4 regions of the Bradyrhizobium sp. AUGA SZCCT0182 genome follow, and region 2 is predicted to be linked to each of the others. Evidence: predicted binding sites of a transcription regulator. Region 2 holds the regulator's gene; each other region holds the start of a gene.
What was found. Region 2 encodes PhoB, which activates phosphate uptake and scavenging genes when phosphate is short. Its sites were predicted from a motif close to TGTCATNNANCTGTCAT; they were not measured.
Positions count from the first base shown of each region.

Region 1: JQ611_RS03445 (acetoacetate decarboxylase) is a predicted target of PhoB. The motif match lies at 2,279-2,295, and genes of this name have one in related genera.
Region 3: ppk2 (polyphosphate kinase 2) is a predicted target of PhoB. The motif match lies at 2,921-2,937, and genes of this name have one in related genera.
Region 4: JQ611_RS37675 (YbhN family protein) is a predicted target of PhoB. The motif match lies at 1,488-1,504, and genes of this name have one in related genera.

Region 1 is NZ_JAFCLY010000002.1:230,449-234,406, reverse strand. Features, by position in the region: gene JQ611_RS03455 (acyl-CoA carboxylase subunit beta) at 1-943, shown strand, start outside; gene JQ611_RS03450 (patatin-like phospholipase family protein) at 1,076-2,239, opposite strand; gene JQ611_RS03445 (acetoacetate decarboxylase) at 2,466-3,248, shown strand; gene JQ611_RS03440 (transporter) at 3,387-3,958, shown strand, end outside.
Region 2 is NZ_JAFCLY010000001.1:485,219-489,176, reverse strand. Features, by position in the region: gene argF (ornithine carbamoyltransferase) at 1-177, opposite strand, end outside; gene JQ611_RS02285 (aspartate aminotransferase family protein) at 177-1,382, opposite strand; gene JQ611_RS02280 (GcrA family cell cycle regulator) at 1,952-2,461, shown strand; gene phoB (phosphate regulon transcriptional regulator PhoB) at 2,631-3,332, opposite strand; gene phoU (phosphate signaling complex protein PhoU) at 3,408-3,958, opposite strand, start outside.
Region 3 is NZ_JAFCLY010000027.1:82,584-86,541, forward strand. Features, by position in the region: gene JQ611_RS25945 (5-formyltetrahydrofolate cyclo-ligase) at 1-390, shown strand, start outside; gene JQ611_RS25950 (TIGR00282 family metallophosphoesterase) at 394-1,221, shown strand; gene JQ611_RS25955 (hypothetical protein) at 1,243-1,884, shown strand; gene ppk2 (polyphosphate kinase 2) at 1,935-2,855, opposite strand; gene JQ611_RS25965 (methyl-accepting chemotaxis protein) at 2,973-3,958, opposite strand, start outside.
Region 4 is NZ_JAFCLY010000060.1:17,488-21,445, forward strand. Features, by position in the region: gene JQ611_RS37670 (EAL domain-containing protein) at 1-626, opposite strand, end outside; gene JQ611_RS37675 (YbhN family protein) at 1,652-2,731, shown strand; gene JQ611_RS37680 (autotransporter outer membrane beta-barrel domain-containing protein) at 2,811-3,725, opposite strand; gene JQ611_RS37685 (hypothetical protein) at 3,796-3,958, opposite strand, start outside.

The sequences.
Region 1 (3,958 bases), on a different contig from region 2:
GGTCGTGAAGCGTCTCGGCCAAGACCTGACCAAACAGGAACTCGGCGGCGCTGACATCCAGACCCGCGCCGGCGGTGTGGACGATGCCGTCGATACCGAGGAAGAGGCGTTCGAGCGCGCCCGGCGCTTCCTGTCCTATCTGCCGTCATCGGTCTACGAGCTGCCGCCGACCACGCCCTGCACCGACGATCCGGAGCGCGCCGAGGAAGTGCTGATGAAGGCGGTACCGCGCAACCGCCGTCAGGTCTACAAGATGCGCCCGATCATCGACGCCGTCGTCGACAAGGGCTCGTTCTTCGAGGTCAACGCCAATTTCGGCCGCCCGATCATCACGGGCCTCGCGCGTCTCGAAGGCCGCGCGGTGCTGCTGCTCGCCAGCGATCCCTTCCACTATGGCGGGTCGTGGACGGCGGAGGCCTGCCAGAAGGTGGTGCGCTGGGTCGACTTCGCCGAAACCTTCCATCTGCCGGTGGTCTATCTGATGGATTGCCCGGGCTTCATGATCGGGCTCGAGGCCGAGAAGTCGGCGACCATCCGGCACGGCGTGCGCGCGATGGCCGCCGTCAACCAGAGCACCGTGCCCTGGTGCACCATCATCGTGCGCAACGCCTTCGGCGTCGCCGGCGTCGTGCACCAGCCGGCCAACCGCTATTCGATGCGTTACGCCTGGCCCTCGGCCTATTGGGGCTCGCTGCCGCTCGAGGGCGGCATCGAGGCCGCCTATCGCGCCGACATCGATGCCGCGGAAGACCCGGCGGCAAAGCTGAAAGAGATCGAGGACCGTCTCAACAAGCTGCGCTCGCCGTTCCGCTCGGCCGAAAAATTCTGGGTCGAGGAAGTGATCGATCCCCGCAAGACGCGCTCGCTATTGTGCGAATTCGCGCGGCTGGCTGAACGGGTCCTCACGACGGGGCCGGCGACGAACATGGCCATCAGGCCGTAGGTGGTTGCCGCGCACTCAAGTCGTCATACGCGGGCTTGACCCGCGTATCCATCGCCCGCGCTAGCGGACAATCGCGATTCATTCGAAGAAAGATGGATTGCCGGGTCAAGCCCGGCAATGACGATAGTCGAGCTACGCCTCGTTCTCCCGATGCACGTCGTGGATCACAATACCCATGCCTTCGTCGGGCATCCGGATCCAGTCGCGGCGCTTCAGGGTGCGTTTGGTGTCCTCGTGGCCGCTCATCCAGTGCTCGCGCATCGAGGTGCCCGAGAATTCGTGGTCCTTGGCGTCGCCTTCATAGGCCTTCTGCTGGTAGATCAGTTGCAGGATCGCGATCTCGGGCAGATTGCCGATGCTGGCCTTGATCTGACGCTCTTCGTCGGACAGCTGATCGTCGGGAATTCGTGACAGCGCCTTGTGCAGGCGCGCTTTCAGATTGTGCGTCTTGCGGTAGACGTCGGTATTGTGGCGCGTGCGCGAGGAATACATGATGTCCTTGTGCCGGGCCATCACGTCCTGGATGTCGCGCGGCAAGGCTCCGCGGGCGCTGAACAGGTCGACCTGGAACACCAGCGAATTGAGGCTGTCCTCCTGGTCCAAGAGATGCTGCAGCGGCGTGTTCGAGACGATGCCGCCGTCCCAGAAATGGTCGGTGCCGACCTTCACCATCGGCAGGGCCGGCGGCAGCGCGCCGCTCGCCATGATGTGCTCGGGAATGATCTCGTCATGGGCGTTGTCGAAATAAATGAAATTGCCTGACAGCACGTTGACCGCGCCCACCGCAAACCGGATCCGCTTGTCGTTGATCATGTCGAAATCGACGAGCTCGAGCAGCGTCTGGCGCAGCGGCTCGGTGTCGTAATAGCTCGTCGCCGTCCGGGCGCCGGTGGCGCTGAGCCACGGGTTGGTCATGTGCGGGGTGAAGAAGCCGGGCTGGCCCAGCGACGTCGTCATGAGCGAGCTCGCGAAATTGCGCGCCTTGCGATAGATGTCGCCGTCCGGCGTGTAGTGCCAGATCTTGCGGCTGGTGATGCGGTCCCAGAAAATCTGCAAGCGTTCGAGCCGGCGCTCCGGCGGGTTGCCGGCGATGATCGCCGAATTGATCGCGCCGATCGACACTCCGCACACCCAGTCCGGCTCGATATGGGCCTCGTGCAGGGCCTGATAGACGCCGGCCTGATAGGCGCCGAGCGCGCCGCCGCCCTGCAGCACCAGCGCAACGCGGTCGCAGCGCTCCGGCCGCCAGCCGCGCGCATGGATGGTCTGTTCGAGATGTGGGGTTCGCGCGTCCATGTTCATTACTCCAAAACTGCCCGACAATTCCGCGCGCTGGTGACGCGATGATGACAAATGTGTCGATCGGCTTTTGCCGCCTCGCGTTTTGCCTGCGCCTGAAGCATTGACGTGTTCGAAAAACGGAGGCCGAAATTTGCGGTCATGACGCTGAAGGAAATCCCTCACATCCCTGTCAATTTCGGCCGCTAGCAATCGGCAGGACGATTTTCAGCAGGGGATTGCAATGCGCAGGGAAGACTTGCTCAAGTTTCCGTCGATGCCGGCCGCAGGGCCAAGCTATCCCGCCGGTCCGTATCGTTTCGTCAACCGCGAATTCCTCGTCATCACCTATGAGACCGATCCCGAACTGATCCGTGCGGGATTGCCCGAGCCGCTGGAGCCGGTCGATCAGCCGATCGTGCACTATGAATGGATCAAGATGCCGGACAGTTCCGGCTTCGGCAGCTACACCGAATCCGGGCTGGTCATCCCGGCGCGGCTGCATGGCGAGGAAGTCAATTTCGTCTCGCAAATGTATCTCGACGACGATCCGCCGATCGCAGCGGGGCGCGAAATCTGGGGCTTTCCGAAGAAATACGCACACCCCAAACTCGAGATCGTCAAGGACACCTTCACCGGCACGCTGGAATATGCTGGCCAGCTCGTGGCGATGGGCACCATGGGCTACAAGCACGAAAGCATGGCCGGCAATGGTGAAATCACGCGCGCCACGCTGTCGAAGACGCAGATCAATCTCAAGATGATCCCGGGCGTCGATGGCCGCCTCGAGATCTGTCAGCTCGTCGCGATCAATCTCACCGACATCGTCGTCAAGGGCTCATGGATCGGGCCGGGGCGGTTGCATCTGGTGCCGCACGTCAACGCGCCGGTGGCGGATTTTCCGGTGCGCCGGGTGGTCGGCGCCCATCATTTCCTGGCCGACCTGACGTTGCCGTTCGGCCGCGTGGTTCACGACTACAACAAGGAAGTCGAACAGGCAGCGGTAACCGGTCTCGCCGCGGAGTAGGCGGCGAGAGCGATCTCTTCGGTGACATCAAACTGTAACAATAGTGCAATTGAATCGCCTGGCATGCACGAGGGCCGCTGCGGCTGAGTTCTCCTATGGCCGCTGCGCAGGGTTTGGCGGGGGCTGCTGATGTCTTCGATGGATACGTTGGCCGAGCCTGCAACGGGGACGGGTGCGCCGGTCTTGGATGCCGCTTCGGCTATCCCGGGACTGGTGTGGGTGTTTCGCCTGCACAGCGATGGCAGCGCCGAGCCGCTGCCGATCAACGTGCCGATCGAATTCAGCCATGACGGGCGGCTGTGGCTGCACTTTAATCTGACCGACGCGAGGGCGCGGTCGTGGCTGGCGGGTGTGGACGTGCCACTGCCGGCGCGCGAGCTGCTACTGTCGAAAGACAATTATCAGCAACTCCACATCTCGGACCATTGCGTCTACGGGGTGTTCTCCGATCTCGTTCGTGCCATCGACACCGCGACCGAGGAAACCGGATTTCTTCGCTTCGCGATGACCGAGCGCCTTCTCATCAGTGGCCGGCATCAGGCGCTTTGCGCCGTCGATTCCACTCGCCGTGTGCTGGAGAGCGGTCATCGCGTCGATACCGTCGCCGCATTGCTGGAGAAGATCGTCGACGAGGTCGCCGATACCATGGACCGCATGGCCGACAAGATCGGCACCGCAATCGACAATATCGAGGAGCGGATTCTCGCAGG
Region 2 (3,958 bases):
GGTGCGGGTCGACGGCCGTTCGAAGATCATCGCCAGGGTCTTGCCCTCGAGCGGCTTTCTGGGCGTCTCATGCGCCTTCAGCTTCGCCTTCATGGCGACGCTCAGGTCCAGCATGTTGCGCAATTCCTTCGGCGGCAGCTCGCTGATATCGAGAAAGTGACGTAGGGACTTGCTCATCACCCCGCCGCCTTCTTCTTGTCGCCTGACAGCGCGATGCAGGCGCGTTCGAGGCTTTGGACGGATTGCTCGATCTCGGATTCGGAAACGATCAGGGGCGCGAGGAAGCGCACGACATTGTCGCCGGCGCCGACCGTCAGCAGCTTCTGGTCCCGCAGCGCGGCGACGAGATCGCCCGAGGGCACCACGGCCTTGACGCCGATCAGCAGCCCTTCGCCGCGCACTTCCGCCAGCACGGAAGGATAGCGATCGACCACGGAAGCGAGCTTCTGTTTCAAGAGCAGCGACACTTTCTGCACGTGGTCGAAGAAGCCGGGTTTGAGCATCACGTCGAGCACCGCGTTGGCGGAGGCGATCGCCAGCGGGTTGCCGCCGAAGGTCGAGCCGTGCGAGCCCGGCGTCATGCCGGACGCCGCCTCTGCCGTGGCGAGACAGGCGCCGATCGGAAAGCCGCCGCCGAGCGCTTTTGCCAGCGACATGATGTCGGGGGTGACGCCGAGGCGCTTATAGGCAAACAGATCGCCGGTGCGGCCCATGCCGGTCTGCACCTCGTCGAAAATCAGCAGCAGGCCCTTGTCGTCGCACAATTGGCGGAGCGCCTTGTAGAACGCATGCGGCGCGCTGCGGACACCGCCCTCGCCCTGCACCGGCTCGATCAGGATGGCGGCGGTCTGCGGCCCGATCACCTTCTTCACCGCTTCGAGATCGCCATGCGCGACCTGGTCGAAGCCGTCCAGCGGCGGACCGAAACCTTCCAGATATTTGGCCGAGCCGGTCGCCGCCAGCGTGCCCAGCGTGCGGCCGTGGAACGCGCCCTCGAAGGTGACGATGCGGTAGCGCTCGGGATGTCCCTTGGCGGCGTGATAGCGGCGCGCGACCTTGATCGCGCATTCCATCGCTTCCGCGCCGGAATTACAGAAGAACACCAGATCGGCAAAGCTCTGCTCGCACAGCCTTGCTGCAAGCTTGTCGCCGTCCGGACTCCTGAACAGGTTCGACATGTGCCAGAGCTTGGTGGCCTGCTCCTGCAAGGCTGCGACCAGATGCGGATGGCAGTGGCCGAGCGCATTCACTGCCACACCCGAGGTGAAGTCGAGATAGCGCTCGCCTGACGTCGAGATCAGCCACGCGCCTTCGCCGCGTTCGAAACCGAGATCGACTCTCGCGAATACGGGAAGCAGATGCGACGGGGCGCTGTTGGTCATGGCTATCACTGACGGTTAGAGACCGGCCACATAGCGTGCATTGGCGCGAACGCGGCACAGCCGGTCTTGCGAAAACAAAACGTGCCGCCTTTTCGGGGCGGCACGTGACAGGCATTCTATGCTGGCTTTGGACCGTGTCAACACGCCGAAATCCGCTTGTTTTGAGCATGATCTCCGGGCAAGCGCCTTGCGCTTGTCCCGAGGGAAAACCGGCGTCCACTTTTCCGGATCATGCTCGAACCGCTTCCCTGCGGTGCAAGATAAAGCAATCCGTAGCATTCCGGTGCCGTGGAAAACTCCAATTACAATGCATAAATACCGGAACATGTGGACGCACGGACGCGTACTCTTGCGCCAGAGTCCCGCCATATTGTAGCGTCTGGGCTGTCGGGTACGACATCTCGTGCGGAAGTACTGACCCCTAGAGTCCATTTTGTAAGGCGTAAACGTTCGGGCGGCTTTTTTGCGCCCGGCGAGGGCTAAGGGATTCTGCCCGCTGGGATTTTTGAGAATTGGCATCGCCAGCGCTGCCCCCGGTTTGGCCGGCTCTGTGCGAAGGGAAGAATGCGATGACGGTATTGACCTGGTCCGACGAGCGCGTCGAGCAGCTTAAAAAGCTCTGGGAGGGCGGACTTTCCGCCAGCCAGATCGCCGCGGAACTCGGAAATGTGACGCGAAATGCAGTGATCGGCAAAGTGCACCGGCTGGGTCTCTCCGGCCGTGCCAAGAGCCCCTCCTCGGCCGCGCCGCGTCAGCGCAAGGCGCGCCCCGCCCAGCAGATGATGCGGGTGGCGCGCCCGGTGTCGCGCGGCAACACCGCGCTGGCCCACGCCTTCGAGGTGGAGATGGAGCCGGATCCGGTCGCCTACGACAATGTGGTGCCGATGAGCCAGCGGCTGACGCTGCTCGAATTGAACGAGGCCACCTGCCACTGGCCGATCGGCGACCCCTCCAGCTCGGAATTCTTTTTCTGCGGCGGCAAGGCGCTCAGCAGCCTGCCCTATTGCGCGCATCACTCGCGCATCGCCTATCAGCCGGCCTCCGATCGCCGCCGCCCGGCGCCGAAGCCGACCAGGTAAGGGCTGCGCATCAGCTACGCGGAAAATATCCGCTGTCGTCCCTGCGAACGCAGGGACCCATAACCACAGGCGATCGTGGTTAGGCTTGGCTGGAGCTCCAGCTCGCTTCAAAAATCGATACTTGTGGTTATGGGTCCCGGCCTTCGCCGGGACGACGATGGAGTATTGGCTACTCCACCTTCGCGAACCGATCATCCAGCGCGTAGCCGGCGCCGCGCACGGTGCGGATCGGGTCCTGTTCGCGGCCGGGGTTGAGCAGTTTGCGCAGGCGGCCGATATGGACGTCGACGGTACGCTCGTCGATGTAGATGTCGCGGCCCCAGACGCTGTCGAGCAGTTGCTCGCGGCTGAATACGCGGCCGGGATGTTCCAGGAAAAACTCCAGCAGGCGATATTCGGTGGGGCCGAGATCGATCGGACGGCCCGAGCGCGCGACGCGGCGCTTCTCGCGGTCGAGTTCGATATCGCCATAGGTCAGCACGGTGGCCAGCCGCTCCGGGCTCGCCCGCCGCAACAGGCCCTTCACCCGCGCCAGCAGCTCCGGCACCGAAAAGGGTTTTACGATGTAGTCGTCGGCGCCGGTCGCCAGCCCCCGCACCCGTTCGCTTTCCTCGCCGCGCGCGGTCAGCATGATGATCGGCAGCGCCTTGGTCTCCGGCCGCGCCCTTAAGCGGCGGCACAGTTCGATGCCGGACAGGCCCGGCAGCATCCAGTCCAGCACGATCAGGTCGGGCACCCGCTCCTTCAACCGTGTATCGGCGTCGTCACCGCGGGCGACGGTTTCGACCTCATAGCCTTCGGCATCGAGGTTGTAGCGCAGAAGCGTGGTGAGCGCTTCCTCGTCTTCAACCACCAGAATGCGTGCGTTCATCTATGTAAGCCTCTTGTGTTTTGACGCGCTGTCGATACGCGAAAAACGTCTCTCGTTCCGCTGTCAGTTCAGTAACTAGTTTCCCGGCACAGTCGTGGCAAAATTCGTCATGTCGCCCTTCGGGCGCTTGTCGAGGATCTGCTGGCCTTCGATCATGTAGAACACGGTCTCGGCGATGTTGGTGGCATGGTCGCCGATCCGCTCGATGTTCTTGGCGCAGAACATCAGATGGATACAGAACGAGATGTTGCGCGGATCTTCCATCATGTAGGTCAGGAGTTCGCGGAACAGCGAGGTGCAGATGGCGTCGACTTCCTCGTCGCCCTTCCAGACCGCCATCGCCGCCGGCAGGTCGTGCGACGCGTAGGCGTCAAGCACGGACTTGACCTGCGACTGCACCAGATCGGTCATGTGTTCGAGACCGCGGATCAGTTTCAGCGGCTGGAAATCGTTCTCCAGCGCCGCGACGCGCTTGCCCATGTTCTTGGCGAGGTCGCCGATCCGTTCCAGATCGGTGGCCACCCGCATGGCGCCGACGATCTCGCGCAGGTCGATGGCCATCGGCTGGCGGCGGGCAATCGTCAGCACCGCGCGTTCCTCGATCAGGTGCTGCAGGCGGTCGATCT
Region 3 (3,958 bases), on a different contig from region 2:
TTGATGCGCAAGCTCGCGGAAGCGGGCGCCAGGCTGGCGCTGCCGGCCGTGATGGCGCGCGGCAAGTCGCTGGCGTTCCGGGCGTGGTCCCCCAACGACCGGCTGATGTTAGGGCCGCTCGGCATTCTCGAACCGTCGCCGGCGGCCGCTGAACTCATTCCCGACATCATGCTGGTGCCGCTGGCGGCGTTCGACGCCGCGGGGCACCGGATCGGCTATGGCGCCGGACATTACGATTTCACGCTGGAGCATTTGCGCAAGGCGAAAGCCATTGTCGCCGTCGGTGCTGCGTTTGCCGTGCAGCAAATAAAGGCGGTTCCGGCCCAGCCGCACGACGTGGCGCTGGATTTTGTGCTAACGGAAAAGAAAGTGTTCGATTTCCGGAGCTGAATTTTGCGCATCCTCTTCATCGGTGACGTCGTCGGCAAGACCGGCCGCACCGCCATTTCCGAGCATCTCCCCGGCATGGTCAGAGACTGGTCGCTCGATCTCGTCATCGTCAACGGCGAGAACGCGGCCGGCGGCTTCGGGATCACCGAGGCGATCTATCAGGATTTCCTCGACGCCGGCGCGGATGCGGTCACGCTCGGCAACCACGCCTGGAATCAGAAGGAGGCGCTGGTGTTCATCGAGCGCGCGCCGCGCCTGATCCGCCCCTTGAACTTTCCGCGCCATACGCCGGGCCGCGGCGCCGCCCTGATCGATACCAAGAACGGCAAGCGTGCGCTGGTCATCAACGCCATGGGCCGCGTCTTCATGGAGCCGCTGAACGATCCCTTCAACGCGGTCGGCAAGGAGCTCGACGCCTGTCCGCTGCGCGAGGCCGCCGATGCCATCGTGATCGATTTTCATGGCGAGGCGACCAGCGAGAAGCAGGGCATGGGATTTTTCTGCGACGGCCGCGCCAGCCTCGTGGTCGGCACCCATACCCACGTTCCGACCGCCGATCATCAGGTGCTGCCCGGCGGCACCGCCTATATGAGCGACGCCGGCATGACCGGCGATTACGATTCGATCATCGGCATGCAGAAGGAAGAGCCGCTGCACCGCTTCGTCACCGGCATTCCCTCCGGCCGATTCGAACCGGCGTTCGGTGTGGCGACACTAAGCGGGGTCGCGGTCGAAACCGACGATGCCACCGGACTGGCGCTGCGAATAGCGCCAGTGCGGGCGGGCGGCAGGCTGGAGCCGGCAGTGCCGGGATTTTGGACCGGCCACTGAACCGGGTTACGAGAAGGTGTGATGCAAAGGTTTCTGGTCTTCCTGCTGGCGTTGTTGCTGTCGCAGGCGGCGTCCGCGCAAGAGCTCACCCAGCGCCCGGTATCGCAGGACCCGGTATCGCTGCAAGACATGACCGGGCGACTGGAGAAGTCCGCGATCGACACGGCGAAGGTCGCGCCGAAGGGCGCGGCAAGAGGATCCTCGGTGGATTTCTCCTGGGCTTCCAGTCCCGAAGAACACCGCGCGCTCGCCAAGCATGTGCTCGTGCTCGTCAGCGTGGTGACGCAGGACTCAGCTGAGCTGCCGCTGCGCCGGGTCTATGTGAATATCGACGGCCGCGAAACCGAGCTGATCAGGTTGAGCAGCCAGCTCAGCGGAGTCCGGAAAGGCTCGAAGACCTACTCGATGCTCGGGCCCTATCGTGAGGACGGATTCTACCTCGCGCCTGCCGGCACCATGATGGCGGACGGCTATTTGCAGGCCGATTTCGCGGTGCGGCGGAACGGCTTCAATCTCTACAAATTGCCGGGGACGCCACCGGATTTCATCAAGGCGGACAGCAATCCGCTGCCCGGGCCCGACGCCAAGCCGGAAATGCCGGTGCTCAAGGCGATGCTGCTGCGCGAGTACAAGGGCTTCGAATTGCCCGCAGCCCTGCGCTAGATTCCGGGCCAGCGGTCCGGACGCGGGTTTGCCGGATTAGCGGTACGCGCTCAGTAGCGCGCCGGTACGTACATCTCCGGCGGGACCGGACCGCGCTGGTAATCCGGATTGCGCACGCGCGGCGGCAGGATGACGGGGGTCTGCGGGACCTCGTTGTAGGGAATCTGTTCAAGCAGATGGGCGATGCAGTTCAGCCGCGCCTTCTTCTTGTCGACGGCCTCGACCAGGTGCCACGGCGCCTCGGCGATATGGGTGCGCTCCAGCATCGCTTCCTTGGCCTTGGTGTACTGCTCCCAGCGGCTGCGCGCCTCCACGTCCATCGGGCTGAGCTTCCACTGCTTCAGGGGATCGTGGATCCGCATGGTGAAGCGCAGATGCTGTACCTCGTCGGTGATCGAGAACCAGTATTTGATCAGGATGATGCCGGAACGCACCAGCATGCGTTCGAATTCCGGCACCGAGCGGAAGAATTCCTCGACGTCGGCTTCGGTACAAAATCCCATCACCCGCTCGACGCCCGCGCGGTTGTACCAGCTGCGGTCGAACAGCACGATCTCGCCGCCGGCCGGCAGATGCGAGACGTAACGCTGGAAATACCATTGGGTGCGTTCGCGCTCGTTCGGCGCCGGCAGTGCGGCGACCCGGCAGACCCGCGGGTTCAGCCGCTGCGTGATGCGCTTGATGACGCCGCCCTTGCCGGCGGAATCGCGTCCCTCGAAGATGACAACCACTTTCAGCTTCTGGTGCTGCACCCAGCTCTGCAGTTTGACCAGTTCGCCCTGCAGGCGGAACAGTTCCTTGAAATAAAGCCGGCGGTCGACGGTCTCCTCGGCGGAATGGCTTTCGAATTCGTTGGTCAGCGCGTCGAGGCGGTCGTCGTCGATCTCGAGTTCCAGTTCCTCGTCGAAACTGTCCATCATTTCCGCGTGGATGCGATCATGGATCGAGCCATTGACTGGTTTTTCGGTCATCAGGATACTCCGCCCAGGGAAGCGCAAAAGGAAATGCACGGCATCACCGTTAGTTTCAAATGCGCATGTCAGGGGTGTGACAGCGCGCGCCGGGCAAGGCGTTTTGACGTCTGTCGCTCAGGACTGCCGGAAACCCATGCGGAAGGCGCCCCAATGGCGGCCGCGCACGTGGATGGGCGAGGAGAGGTCTTTCATCAGCACGAAATTGCCGCCGCCCATGTCGCGGCGATAGGTCTGCAGCAGGAACGGTTTTGTGTTCGTCGCCACCTTCTTCACCGCGCGATCGCTGAACAGGCGGCGGTTGCGGCAATTGGCGTTGTTCCAGACGGGGTCGGGCCCCTGCGGCAGGCGGTAGTTCGGATTGTGGGTCGGCAGATAGCCGCCTTTGGCCCAGGCGACGCAGAACACGATGCGCGGATCGCTCTTCTGGATCGGGTCCTGGATCGAAGGCAGGACGCGGTCGGTGAAGGCGACATAGTCGGTCAGATATTGCTTCGGATCGGTCCCTGATATTTCGCGGTATTTCTCGTCCATCAACTGCTCGACCGTGATCTCGCCGCGTGCGACGGCGGCCTCAAACGCGTCGGAAATCTGCTTTGCGGTGTCGATCACCACGCGGATCAACGGCGCATCCGAAGTCTCGACGCCGCTGTCGGCGATCAATGCGATCAGGCCTTCCGACAGTTCGAGCAGCTTCGCCACCCGTCCGTCGGCCTGCTTCAGCTCGCTGGAGGACAAATCGACGCCCTGGGCAAGCTGGCCGAGTTCCTCGATCACGCGGTCGCAATGGCCGAGATTGGACGTCGCGGCCTTGGCGACGCCGTCGATCTCATAGCCTACGGACGCGATGCCCTGGTGCACGCGCGCGATGATGCCGCTGATCTGCTGTGCGCCTTCACCAGCGCTCTTGGCGCGGAGCGAGGCGTCGCTGCTCTCGCCGATCAGGCTGCCGATCTGGCCGTCGAGATCGCGCATGGTCTCGGAAATCTGCTGCGTGGCCTGGCGCGTCCCCTCCGCCAGGCTCTTCACCTCGTTCGCGACCACGGCAAAGCCACGGCCGGCGGTTCCGGCGCGCGCCGCCTCGATCGTGGCATTGAGCGCCA
Region 4 (3,958 bases), on a different contig from region 2:
AATTCGTCGGTGACGAGGGTCGGATCGGCAACGAGCGTCACGGCGCCCATCGCCGTGAAATGGTGGGAAACGATCGCGACCGTCAGCAGGCCCGTGGCGGCCAAGGTGTGTTTGCGGTCATCCCGGTGCGCGGCGACAACGAGCGCCAGGCCTGCGAACATGCTCCCGAGCATAACGGATGCCAGCACGATGCCGGGCGACCAGACGATGCGCGCCGGAAGCTCGAGCGCCATCATGCCGGTGTAGTGCATCGCTGCGACGCCAGCGCCGACAATCGCGCCGCCCATCGCGAGCGTCGACCGGCGGTCGTTGAGCAGGGCAACGCTGAGGCCGACCGCGGCGATCGAGACGGCAAAGATCAGCGACAGCAGGGTGACCGGAATATTGTATCCGGCCCCCGCCCCGGGATCGTAGGCCAGCATCGCCACGAAATGGGTGGCCCAGATTCCGCAGCCGCCGACCGCAGCATCAAGGCCGACCCAGATCGCGCGGGTTCGTCCCTGCGACGCCCTGGCGCGATGAAACAGGCTGATCGCTACCGCGCTGGCGAGCCAGCAAATGATGCCGGCGAGAACAACCAGCCGCAAATCATGCTCGGTGACCAGGCAATTCAGAACTTGATACATCACAGACCCCTGCTACCGGTCTGTAATGACGACGCTAATGGTGCATTTGGGGTAACCGACGCGGTTTCGTCTGGTTCGATGGTGAATAAATGCTTGGCGTCCTCGCGTGCCGGTTGCGGGTTCCCGCCGGTACCCGGTGATTCCCGTTATCGACCGAGCGCGGCCTCAAACGGCCACCCGTGAAGTGATTCCCAAGCAGTGAGTACCCGCACCGGCAGTGGCACGCCGGCCAGAATCGCAGCCCCTGACGCAAGAACGCGCGCGATTTTCACGCGCGGCGTTTTGCCTCAATGGACCGGACAAATCAGCTGCAGACCAACCGTGGGCTCGGCCAGCACCGTGGTCGCGCGGCAGCTTCCACACCCGGGCGATCAGGCAGCCATAGCGAGATCTCGTCAGGCGCAGCGGCGTAGGGCGACATTGCTCAGCGTTGCATCCAGCACGGCCGCGACCTCGCCTTACGACTTCCTCGGCCTTCTGGATGATGCCGTCGATCGACGGGCAATTGACCGCCGTGCCCATCGGCCCCCCCGCAGCGGAAGCACCTTTCCGGGCATGCGCCTGTTTCGTCGAGATGACACAAAAAGCCCCGTTTAAGCTGCTTTTCGGCCGCGTTCTCGGCGGCGACGCTTTCACGAGTTGTCTCTCAGCGTAATACTAGATGTCCGCAATTCGGGATGAACAAGCCGTTCATGGTCGTGATGCCTCCCAATAACCGTCCCTCGGCTTGGGAATGCGAAACCGCGGCCCCTCCTCAAGCCGATCTACGCGGGGCGGGCCCCGGTAACAGCGGAACGGCGCTTACAAGAGAGCGTTGGGAATACGCCTGGCCGCGACTCACAATCGTTAACGCGGCCGCATATGTAGGACGTATGACAGGGTTGCCGAACGAACGCAGAAGCTAGGCTTGTCAAGGGCTGCACAACGGTTCGATTTTGGCTTATGTGTCTTCGCGCACGGTGCGTCTGACCGTCCCTGTCGCCGCTTTTGACAGGTTTTCTTTTGCCATCCCGCCGGGAGGATGAATGCATCGGCTGCTGACCACGCTTGGGCGTGGCTTCAAGGAGAAGATCGGCTGGAAACGGCTAGGGATCGTTGCGAGTCTCCTCATCATCATCCTTGCGGTCACCCATCTGGTTAACACCCTGAAGGGGGTCGACACTGCGATCATTCTGACCGCCCTGACGGAGATCGCGCCGCATCGGATCGCGCTGGCCGCGCTGTGCGTGGTAGGCGCGTTCTTCACGCTGACCTTCTATGATTTCTTTGCGCTGCGAACCATCGGCAAGACGCACGTGCCCTATCGCATCGCCGCGCTGTCGAGTTTCACCAGCTACACCATCGGCCACAACATCGGCGCCACCGTCTTTACCGGCGGCGCGATCCGTTTCCGGATCTATTCCGACTACGGCCTGACCGCGATCGATGTCGCCAAGATCTGCTTCCTCTCGGGCCTGACCTTCTGGCTCGGCAATCTGTTCGTGCTCGGCATCGGCATGGCCTGGCATCCCGAAGCGGCGACGGCCATGGATCTGCTGCCGCCATCGGTGAACCGGCTGATCGCGCTCGGCTGCCTCGCCGGCATCGCGGCCTATTTCCTCTGGCTGGTGATGGGCGAGAACCGCCGCGAACTCGGCCAGAACGGCTGGAAAGTAGTGCTGCCCTCGGCGCGGCTGACGCTGCTGCAGGTCATGATCGGCGTCGTCGATCTCGGGTTCTGCGCGCTGGCGATGTATCTGTTGATGCCGACGCAGCCCCATATCGATTTCGTTTCGCTGGCGGTGGTCTTCATCCTCGCAACACTGCTTGGCTTCGCCAGCCACGCGCCAGGCAGCATCGGCGTGTTCGACGCCGCGATGCTGGTGGCGCTGCCGCAGTTCGGCAAGGAGCAATTGCTGGCGACGCTGGTGGTGTTCCGGATCCTGTATTTCCTGATTCCCTTCGGCATCTCGATCTGGATCATGGGAACGCGCGAGCTCTGGCTCAGCGTCTTAAAACCCTGGTACGAGCGCCGCCGGAACGAGGAGGCCAGCCGCCAGATGACCGAACAGCCCCGCACGGCGGAGGTCCCGGTCAGGCAGCCGCTCAAGCGAGCGAAACGGTAACAGATATCCGGGATTCCCGAACATTCGGCTGTACGGCTGCGGCCGAAGCACTCCGAAGCCGGAAACGGGCTGACGATCATCACCAGGTATAGCGGAGGCGTCCCGTGGCCGTGTAGGTCTGCGAGCGATCGCCGAACTCGCCGTCGAACTTGGCGAGGAAGGAGACCCCGTTGGCAAGCCGCCACTCCGCACCTGTTGACGTCAGTGCGAGATCGCGCGAGGGCCTCGCGCCGTAAACGGTGAACGGGGCCGCCCCGAGACCCAGCGTGGTGAAGTTGGCCGCCGCCGCGGGATTGCTGATCGCATCATGCGCATAGGCGAACCGGCCGAACAGGTTGAGCTGGCTGCCATTGTCGATTGCCATCGTCTTGTCGAGGCGCACGCCAAGCTCGCCGCGAAAGGCGGTCGCAATGCGACTGGCGAAGTTGAGCGCGAACTGGTTGGAGCCCGTGACCGCGGTCTCGCCGTAGCCAGGCGTGCTGAAGCTCTGGCCCTGCGCGGCGCCATAGGGCGTCCAGACGATGTTGGCGTAAGCCACAGGCAGGCGATAGCCGGCCTCGATGCGGCCGCCAAAGGCCCGGGCGTTGTAGTCGGCCTTGAGCTGGTCGAGGCCCGCCACCGTCACGGTCCGGTTGGTCGAGGTCCAGTAGTTGGCGTAAGTCAGCGCGCCCGACAGGTAGGCCTGTCCGGCGTTGTACTTGCCATAGAGCCCGGCGAGGAAGGTATCGCTGTTGCCGCCGCCGGTGACGCCGTTGCCGGTCAGCGACCAGTTGATGTTGCCGCCGGCCAGCGAGAGGCCGATCAGCGCATTGGGCGAGATGCGATAGTCCGCACCGGCTGCGACGCCGCCGGCGCGCGTGTAGATATCGTTGCTGCCGACCACCGCCTCGCCGCGCGTCTGGTTGGCGCCGCCGAACGCCGCGCCCCAGATGTCCCAGCGCGGCGCATAGGCCGCGGGCGGCGCCTTGGTGTAGGCGGCAAAGGCCGAGCGCACCGATGATGGCAGCGCCGAGGACGGCCGCCCTGAGGAAGGCTCTTGCGCGAACCCGATAGCGCCATCGGCCCTAACGCGATTGGTCGAGAACGGGTCGGTCAGCAGCGACAGATAACCGGTGCCGAGCTGGAACGCGCCCTGCGCCGGTCGAGGTAAGGCCGACGTTGCTGGTGATCGTAGTGGTGCCCGTGGTGGCGATAGTACCGATCACATCGCCGCTGGCATTGCCGACC